Regions from separate parts of the Ornithinibacillus jepli genome, predicted to be linked through region 2. Evidence: riboswitches for the same ligand, from Rfam matches in the RefSeq annotation. Region 2 holds a riboswitch; each other region holds the start of a gene.
What was found. Region 2 has a riboswitch for lysine ahead of AB1K81_RS14620 (aspartate kinase). Riboswitches for the same ligand answer to the same signal wherever they lie in the genome.
Positions count from the first base shown of each region.

Region 1: linked by a shared signal. The riboswitch ahead of AB1K81_RS14225 (Na+/H+ antiporter NhaC family protein) and the one ahead of AB1K81_RS14620 (aspartate kinase) in region 2 are both predicted to bind lysine.
Region 3: linked by a shared signal. The riboswitch ahead of AB1K81_RS12090 (YfcC family protein) and the one ahead of AB1K81_RS14620 (aspartate kinase) in region 2 are both predicted to bind lysine.

Region 1 covers NZ_JBFEGG010000003.1:501,986-505,276, forward strand. Annotated here, with positions in the region: gene AB1K81_RS14215 (HD-GYP domain-containing protein) at 1-558, shown strand, start outside; gene yunB (sporulation protein YunB) at 615-1,394, shown strand; lysine riboswitch at 1,442-1,618, shown strand; gene AB1K81_RS14225 (Na+/H+ antiporter NhaC family protein) at 1,754-3,289, shown strand.
Region 2 covers NZ_JBFEGG010000004.1:22,751-26,041, reverse strand. Annotated here, with positions in the region: gene AB1K81_RS14625 (M67 family metallopeptidase) at 1-22, shown strand, start outside; gene AB1K81_RS14620 (aspartate kinase) at 655-1,857, opposite strand; lysine riboswitch at 1,980-2,246, opposite strand; gene AB1K81_RS14615 (AbgT family transporter) at 2,434-3,291, opposite strand, start outside.
Region 3 covers NZ_JBFEGG010000003.1:44,748-48,038, reverse strand. Annotated here, with positions in the region: gene AB1K81_RS12095 (M20 metallopeptidase family protein) at 1-447, opposite strand, end outside; gene AB1K81_RS12090 (YfcC family protein) at 624-2,024, opposite strand; lysine riboswitch at 2,224-2,403, opposite strand; gene cydS (cytochrome bd oxidase small subunit CydS family protein) at 2,561-2,674, opposite strand; gene AB1K81_RS12080 (cytochrome d ubiquinol oxidase subunit II) at 2,686-3,291, opposite strand, start outside.

The DNA.
Region 1 (3,291 bases), on a different contig from region 2:
TTTATTGATCCAGATATTGTACAAAAACCAGATCAATTGACCGATGAAGAATATGAAATGATGAAAACACACACTACACTAGGATATGATTACCTACGCAAAAATCGCCATTATTCTTCTGTAATTGCTCATTGTGCATTTCAACATCATGAGCGTATTAATGGGACAGGGTACCCAAGAGGATTAAAGGGAAGTGAGATACATCTATTTGCTCAAATTATAGGTGCTGCTGATGTATTTGATGCGGTTACGAGTAATCGAGTATATCGTAAGGCAATGCTTCCTCATGAAGGACTTGAGCTCCTATATAGTAGTGCCGTTAACCAATTTGATATCCGTATTATCGAAGCATTTAAAAATAGTGTCGCTGTTTATCCTAATGGAATCTCGGTAGAGTTGAATGATAACCGACAAGGTGTTGTGTTGAAACAGAATAAGCACATTTGTGATCGTCCAGTGGTTCGTATATTGAAAGAAAGAGGGCAAAAAGTGGAACCATATACGATTGATCTTTCCAAACAACTGAATGTAATTATTACAAAATGTAATTTAGTCTAATTTTTAGTCCTACCCTTCTTGGAACAAGCATAGATTGTACTGAGGAGGGGTTTTCTATGAGAAGGCATCGAATGGGATTTAAAGGAGCAAGAACTGCACCTCCATCGAGATATATTTTAATGATTTCATTTATTTTAGTGATTGTTATTACTTATTTTAGTTTAGAGTTTATTGATGAAGAAATTACCCCGACAATAGAAGAAATTGCCGAGACAAAAACAAGAGAGTTTGCTACAAGGGGTATCAATTCTGCTGTCAAGTTTGCAGAAGAATATACTTATGACGATATCGCCCTAACGGAAAAAACGGAAGCAGGTTATATCTCGATAGTCGGTTGGGATAACTCTGTTGTAAACAAGATTAATCGGGCAGCAACTGATCGAGTGGAGGAATTTTTTCATAGTATGAATCGTGGAACACCGCCACAGTACAGTGATCCACTTGGAGAACCAGAGGTATACGGAGATACTGTTGAGGAATTAGTTTATCGTGATCCAACGGTGATTGAAATTCCATTAGGGCAAGCAACTGGAAACTCCATACTAGCAAATCTAGGACCTAAAATACCGGTAAATCTAGAATTAGTAGGTAGTGTAGAAACAGAATTGGTAGATGAAACAGAGCAGTACGGGATTAATAGTGTCTTAGTCTCACTATATGTAAAAGTAGAAGCTGATGTTCAAATTGTCATCCCATTTACGACTGACGTTACGCATGTCAGTACTAAAATATTGATCGATAAAGTTCTCGTAATGGGAGAAGTACCAGATTTTTATGGTGGCACAGGTGCTGATCCAAATATTGCAGTTCCGAAAGATGACTTGCAAGAAGAGTAAAAACATAGTATAGTATATTCATAATTTAATATATAACCTTATCAGATCGGTGAGGTAGAGGTGCGAACAAGATGAGTAATCAATAGGAGGATGACAACTATGATTATTGATGAAAGGCTTGTTTGCCGAAGCATAATAAGGGTCAAACTTATTACTTGCTGGGGTGTCTTTGAATAAAAGGCAAACTGTCATGCTGGAAGTGGGCATGGAGGACTACAGATCGAGATGGAGGATAACGTATATGCAGAAGCAATGATAGGTTATTTTCTATCGTTGCTTTTTTGTGTGGAAAAATCTTTTCTGTTACGTATCTCCATGGTCTTACAGCATAAACTATAAATAACATGGAGGTAGAAACAATGGAAGGAACAATTTATTCTCTTATTCCCGCAATTCTAATGCTTGTTTTAGTCTTATTAACAAGAAGAGTACTCCTATCTTTAGGAGTAGGGATTGTTTTAGGGGCTTTATTTATTCATGATTTTAATGTATGGAACAGTTTAATGGAAATATGGAATACATTTTATGGTATTTTCATTTCGGATGGGGCACTTAATACTGGGGATCTCCAATTGATTGGATTCCTATTGCTATTAGGCATTATGACCGCATTTCTTCAGGCTTCTGGGGGTAGTAAAGCATTCGGAGACTGGATGATAAAAAAAATCACGACACGTAGAAGGGCACAGCTAATGGCTCCTATATTAGGAATTATTATTTTTATTGATGATTACTTCAATGCCTTAGCTGTTGGTCAAATTGCAAGACCTTTAACAGACAGACATCGAATCTCTCGGGCTAAACTAGCTTATTATATTGATTCAACTTCTGCACCTGTAACAGTAATATCTCCAATATCAAGTTGGGGAGCTTACTTGATTGGATTAGTCGGTGGTTTAGTTGCAATGACAGGATTACAACCATTAGAAGCATTTGTAAAAATGATACCATACAATCTATATGCTCTTGGAGCAATGTTACTAGTCTTCCTGACTGCATTTCTTAATCTTAATATTGGACCAATGAAAAAACACGAGAGTTTAGCTACTTCAACAGGTGAAGTTATCCCTAAGGGTACAACGGTTCCAGGAGACTTAACTAATTCATTTGAACCAAGTTCAAAGGGAAGAGTTTATCACCTTATAGTTCCTATTATAGTATTAATAGGAACAACTATTAGCTCTATGTTCATTACTGGTGCAAAAGCAAGTGGAGATACGGTTTCTTTATTATCTATTTTTGAGAATACAAATGTAAACTTTTCCCTGTTTATTGGTGGTATTACAGCAGTGGTAGTCGCTTTAATTTTATACCTAATACAACGTAACCCAGAAGCAAAAAATGGTTTAGTATTTATCGAAGGTATTAAAGCAATGCTTCCTGCCATATATATTTTATTACTTGCCTGGATGATTGGGACGATTATCTCTACTTTACAAACAGGTGAATATTTAGCTGGGGTTGTTGAAAATGTAAATATTAGTTCTAGTATATTACCAGTTATTTTCTTTGTACTTTCTGGTTTTATGGCACTAGCGACTGGAACTTCCTGGGGAACGTTCGGAATTATGTTACCAATTGCAGCTGAAGTAATGGCGATTGCAGATCCGTCATTAATTATTCCTTCACTTGCTGCAGTACTAGCAGGTGCTGTATTTGGAGATCATGTATCACCAATCTCTGATACAACCGTTCTATCTTCTACTGGAGCAGGAGCTAATCATATTGATCACGTTATAACACAACTTCCTTATGCACTAATTGTTGCGCTTTCTTCTGTTATTGGGTACCTAATTATTGGATTAACTAGTAACGCTTTATTAGGTCTATTAGCAACAGTTATCATCATTATTATAGTGGCATTACTATTACACATGCTAAACAAAAATCAATAAAA
Region 2 (3,291 bases):
ACGCCCTTTTTTAATAATATAGAATTATTCGTCCATTCCTTCTTAACAGAGTAGAAATAAATTATAGTAAACAGAGAAAGGAGTGCGAATAAGATGAAGGCTACAAATATAGAAAGACCTAGGAGGATCAAAGAAGTACAATATTCTAAACTCATCCTTAATACTAGTCAACGGAGAACCCTAAAAGGCATTTCAATCAAAAGAAAGAGCTGTGGCTGCAGCTGGAAACAGTACAGATCATAGGTAAAGTAACATCCCTTCATTTTTTAAAGCGATATCTACAATTCTACTACTTACATCGCTTAAGCACCCGGAATACACCTGGATACACTTCCTATTTTCCTATAAAAGTTAGAAAGAGACTGTAAACATTCGGATAAAGAATGTTACAGTCTCTCTTTTTATACTAACTTCTGACGACAAATTTGAACAGAAGTTAGCTCCATTTAATTTATTCCCACAGTTTGAACAGAGGTTTCGCCATGACCAGTTGATTGGAGATTTGCTCTGCAGGTTGTGCTTGCTGACCACTTTGACTTTGTTGCTGATTTTGATTATTTGATAGATTAATATTTTTCATCATCTTATTTGCCATGTGGGTTCATAGTTTTTTCGTTATATAGTGAGATAAGATACACAAGTTTTAGAGGAAACTTATAGTTCAAACCTTTTGCACAAGAGTTGAACTGCTTTTTCACCATTTTCAATATCTACAACATAGGAAATACTGATTTCTGATGTCGTGACTTGATAAAATGGAGTATTTGATTCAATTAATGTGCGAAATACTTTCGAAGCAACACCCGTCATGTCACGCATCCCTGAACCAATAACGGATACTTTAGCAAATCGGTTTTCTATTTTGAAATAGAGTTCAGGGTATTCTTCTTTTAGATTGAAGAAGATTTTCTGGATTTGGTATTCTTCCGTGTCCTTCATCGTAAATGATAATTGTAACCCTTCGTTATTCGTAATCTGTGAAATCATATCGACATTAATTTCCTCTTGCTCCAAATGAATAAATAATTTATCAAGTAGGTGTGTATCATTTTCAGGATAATTCAATGTCACATGAATCATATCCGGATCAATCGCAACACCTGTGATTGCTTTTTTCTCTATCATTTCAACAGTAGCCATAACCCAAGTTCCTTTCTCCTCTGATAGTGTTTTAGCTAAATAAATAGGAATATTGAAATTCTTTGCAATTTCTACGCTTCGAGATACGAGAACTCCTGACCCCAGCGCACTCATCTCCATCATTTCCTCATATGAAACAACTTGGAGGCGTTTTGCATCAGGATAGATTCGTGGGTCAGTACTATAAACCCCAGCAACATCTGTATAAATTTCGCATGGGCATTGGATTGCTGCTGCAAGTGCTACAGCTGTCGTATCAGAGCCTCCACGGCCAAGTGTTGTTATTTCATTGTCCGTATTAAATCCTTGGAAACCTGCTACGATAAGAACATCATATGTATCGAAAAGTTGTTCAAAAAGCTTTGTATTTATCCTTGAAATCTTGCTCTTTAAATGATGGCCAACCGTTTCGATACCAGCTTGATAACCTGTAAGAGGCTTAGATTTTACTCCAAGATCATTCAGAATAATAGATAGATAGGAGATAGTCTGCTGCTCACCGGTTGTCAGGAGGACAGCCAAATCCTGTTCGTTAGGTGATTGGGTAATCGAGCTCACCTGTCGCAATAGTTCATCTGTTGTTTTCCCCATAGCACTAACAACAACTACTAGCTGTTCCCCCTGTCTTACACGACCCTTCAAGTAGTCTGCAATATCCTTAATTTTCTCTAAACTGCCTACACTCGTGCCGCCAAATTTAAGTACATTTCTTTTCATAATCTTCCTTCTTTCTACGGATGATGCGACTTGCTAGATGGGCCAGAAATTAGGAATAGGATTATCCCAACCATAAAAAAACAAGCCGAGTATTCCGACTTGTTTCAAGATCTGTCCTATATACAAGTGGAAGCACTCCATTATTATTAGAAAAACTCTCATTCGCTTGCCTTTTGGCGAATGTATTAGTTTTTCTTATGCAGACGGGAAAGATTATTATACTTTCCTACCTGCCAAAGAATAATGACAGACTGCATACTCTTAATATACAATCCAACAAAGTCCTATCTGCAAACAGAACTTTATTTCGGCAAAGGCCCCTTTCGCTTACTACAATTTGCAGATTTACATAGTAAGTTACTGATGACATTTGCACCTCATCCAGTGATTATTTAATTAATATTGTAAGTATATGAAAATTTCTTGGAATTGTAAACCCAATAGATTAGGAGTTTATCCGAATTATTAATGCAAAACACTTAAATAATAGTCTATTCCTCAATGTCCATCCCCTTTCCCACTAGTTTTGTAACAAAAAAAGCATTGCTTCCTATGAAGCAATACTTTTTGAAATTATTACCGGTGATATTCCAATGGTCCACCTGGTCCAAGTGGTAGTCCAAACAGCATCCAGATAATAAGCATTATCGTCCAGCTAATTAGGAAGAATATAGAATATGGAACCATCGTGGAGATTAACGTACCAATACCCATCTTTTTATCATATTTCTGTGCAAATGCAATAATTATTGCAAAATACGTCATCAATGGTGAAATGATATTTGTAGAAGAGTCTGCAATACGATATGCCATTTGTGTTAGCTCTGGTGAATACCCAAGCCGCATCATAATCGGTACAAATACCGGAGCCATCATCGCCCATTTTGCAGAAGCACTTCCAATAAACAAGTTAATAAATGCTGTAATTAAGATAAATAGAATAATTAGCGGAATACCAGTTAAATTAACACTCCCTAGAAAATCCGCTCCATAAACACCTAGAACTAGGCCGATATTGGTTTCATTAAAATATGCTACAAACTGTCCAGCAGTAAATGCCAAAACAATAAATGTTCCCATAGATGCCATGGTATCTGACATTTGGCTAGCAACATCCTTATCACTTCGAATGGATTTCGTAACTATTCCATACGTTAGACCAGGAATAAAGAATAATATAGCGATAATCGGTACTAATGAACTCATAAATGGCGATTGAATGATTTGCGCCATTGCATCACCTTCTGTACCGCGCATCGGAGAGTTTGGTAGAACGACAAGTAACAACGCCAGAACAAGACTGATTGCTACTGTAATACCAGACCAGATTAGACCTTTTTTCTCAATAGCTTGAAGACCTTCTAATTCTTCTTTTTGATCACCTTTATATGTGCCAAGTCGGGGTTCTACAATGCGTTCTGTTACCCAGGCACC
Region 3 (3,291 bases), on a different contig from region 2:
TATCATCGGCATCGCACCGCCAGGAGTAGCTTCTTCAGCAAACTGATGAATAAACTTTACTGTTCCAGATATCTCATCCTTAAACTCACTTAATACTTTTGCAACACCAAGAAGTGAGGCAGTATGAAGATCATGACCACATGCATGCATCACACCAGGAACTCGTGATTGATATGGAAGTCCTGTCTCTTCTTGAATTGGTAAGGCATCAAAATCCGCACGTAACGCAATTGTCTTACCAGGCTTTCCACCTTTTAGTGTCCCAACGACACCTCTGCCACCAACTTCTTTTCTAACCTCTATGCCAAGATTTTCTAGATATTCTGCGATTTTCTTTGGCGTATTTACTTCATGATGGGAAAGCTCCGGATACATATGAAAATCACGACGAAGCTCCACTAACTCCGGATATATATCTTCCAATCTTGCAAATAACGACTCTAGCATATTGATTCCTCCGATGTTTGAATCTGTTAATTTTTATAGGCTAGACTACTTTGATAGTAGCCTAGCCTCAGTAACAAACGTTTCCATTATATTATACCTTAATTTGACTATGATGACGTCTATCGCGCTTCTCATTCCCCTATAAAATGTACATGAGCTTCTCCCTCATGACACTTCTACCAAATAAATAAATGTGCTATTGTTACAAAAATAGCTCCCAATGCATACTGAATCAACACTAATGGTAGAATCCACTTCATCCATTTAATCCAAGGGATTTTTGCTAGTGCTAAGGAAGCCATTAATACGCCAGCTGTAGGTGTGAAAGCATTTGAAATTCCATCACCATATTGGAAAGCTAAAACTGCCGTTTGACGGCTAACACCAAGTAAATCACTTAAAGGAGCCATGATTGGCATACTAATTGCTGCCTGCCCACTCCCAGAAGGAACTATAAAGTTTAATAGACTTTGAACAATGAACATGCCAACAGCTGCAAATGCAGTCGGTAAATCTGCTACTAAATTCGATACAAAATAAAGTATTGTATCGATTGTATTCGAGTCTTGTAAAATCCGTAATATCCCATATGCAAAACCAACAATTAATGCACCTTGTACCATTTCTTCACACCCTTTTACAAAGGCGTTCGCAATCTCGTTCAGTTTAAATCTTGCAATAATACCAACGACAATTCCCATGATTACAAATAGTGCAGTGATTTCTGTAATATACCACCCTTGTAAAATAACCCCTAGTGCAAGGCCAACAATCGTTAGACCTAAAACTACTAGAATAGCAATTTGGCTTTTTGATAAACCTTTGCTACTTTCTTCATCTAGACTTACATCACGCTTCTTATCTTCAGCATACATTAAACTACGTGTTGGATCTTTTTTCACTTTTCTCGCATAAAACATGACGTAAACAATTGTCACTCCAACAAAGATTAGCCAAAATACGAAACGTACTCCCATACCAGAGAATGTTGGTAATCCAGCAATTCCTTGGGCAACTCCTACTGTGAATGGATTCATAAATGCAGAACCAAATCCAGCATATACTCCAACGATAATCATTGCTGCACCAGTAATAGAATCAAATCCCATACGCATCGCAAGTGGTACGGCAATTAAGATGAATGGAATGGTTTCCTCAGCCATCCCCCATGTACCACCACAAATAGCTAAAAATATCATAATAACTGGAATAAGTATAATTTCTTTTCCATTTAATTTTTTCGTAAGCGAACCAAAAGCAGCTTCAATTGATTTCGTAGCAGTTAAAATACCAAACGAGCCACCTACAATAAAAATAAAGAAAATAATGCTAGCTGCATCAACCATCCCTAAATGTAACGATTCAAATAACTGCATAAACCCTGTTGGAGTCGATTCAATAGTTTGATAGGTTCCATCGGCTACAACCGTACGACCATTTTCATCCACTACCCGTTCATATTGTCCAGCTGGGATTAGGTATGTAGTTATAGCTGTAATAACCATTAATCCAAATAGAATAATAAAACTGTGTGGAAATTCAAATTTCTTCCGTGTCTTTCTTGCGTTTGTACTCATGTTGCACATCCCTTTCTGTACTTATCTTTTTTTTGGGTGCGCATAGAAAACTTGAGAGAGGGATTATAATTTGAGGTCTTTTTTGTTCTGATATTAGAAAAGTCGGGGTAGCTAGTCCAATGTTCTAGACAAAACAAAAAAGACAACGAATAGGAAAATAACCTACCATTGTCTTTAACACAATACGTTATCCTCCATCCTGATCAGTAGTTCTCCATGCACTTAAAAATTGCATGACAGTATGCTCCTTATTCAGAAAACACACCAGCAATAATGAAATTGACCTTCATTACGCTTCGGCAAATAATCCTTTCAGGCAATCCTCATCGATGTCATACTCCGATTGCTTACTCTTATTATCCGCACCTCTACCTCATCGAATGACAAGGTTCAATATGAAATTGAAATATAATTCAATATAATAACAGAATTAAGTCGTTTGTCAAGGGAATCTTGTTAGTTTCGAAAAATACCTTTCCAATTGTATCAACCTTATTCCTTTGAGTTTACTCCAACATTTCTGGAACTGTTTAATCTCAGCCCCCCTTCTCTCTCCGTACAACCTCATCGTTCAATCCCCACCAAAAAGCGACTACAATCCCTGTGATGATCACTAAAAATGGAGCTACAAAGATTAAAAAAGTATCCATTCTACCTCACCTCAATGTTCATGTTCCGATTTCCCACTAACATAATCTTTATTAAATAAGAACAACCTAAGTAACAAATAAAGAGAAGGAATCAACAATGCTAACCCAGCAATAAACGCAATAATAAGTGAAATGGCCATAGCTTCATTCGTAAAGCTATCATATAATGTTAAATGCGGATAAAGTAAATATGGATAATGTGAAATACCATATCCATAGAACGCAAAGACAAACTGCCCAATTAGGAGGACAAAAGCAATGCCATAATTCCTCCGTTTCCAAACAAGCCATACCGTTCCAACAAACAACAGACCCGAAATCATAAACATCCACCATAATCTTAAGATGCGTTCGTAGTGCTCAGGATTATGAAAGCTTAGCTCATAGATAATTCCACCTGCCGCAACAATCGTTGGCAACGCCCAAATCAGCGCATAACGACGAAGTAAATTAGCAGCTGGTTTATCATTTGCTTTATTCGCATACCACGTTAGGAATACTGCAGAGATATAAAGCACTGCAGAAATACTTAGCACAACAATACTCCAGCTTAACGGACTAGTGAACAATAGCCAATAATCTAACACTGGACTTTCATTTTGCATAAAAACAAATCC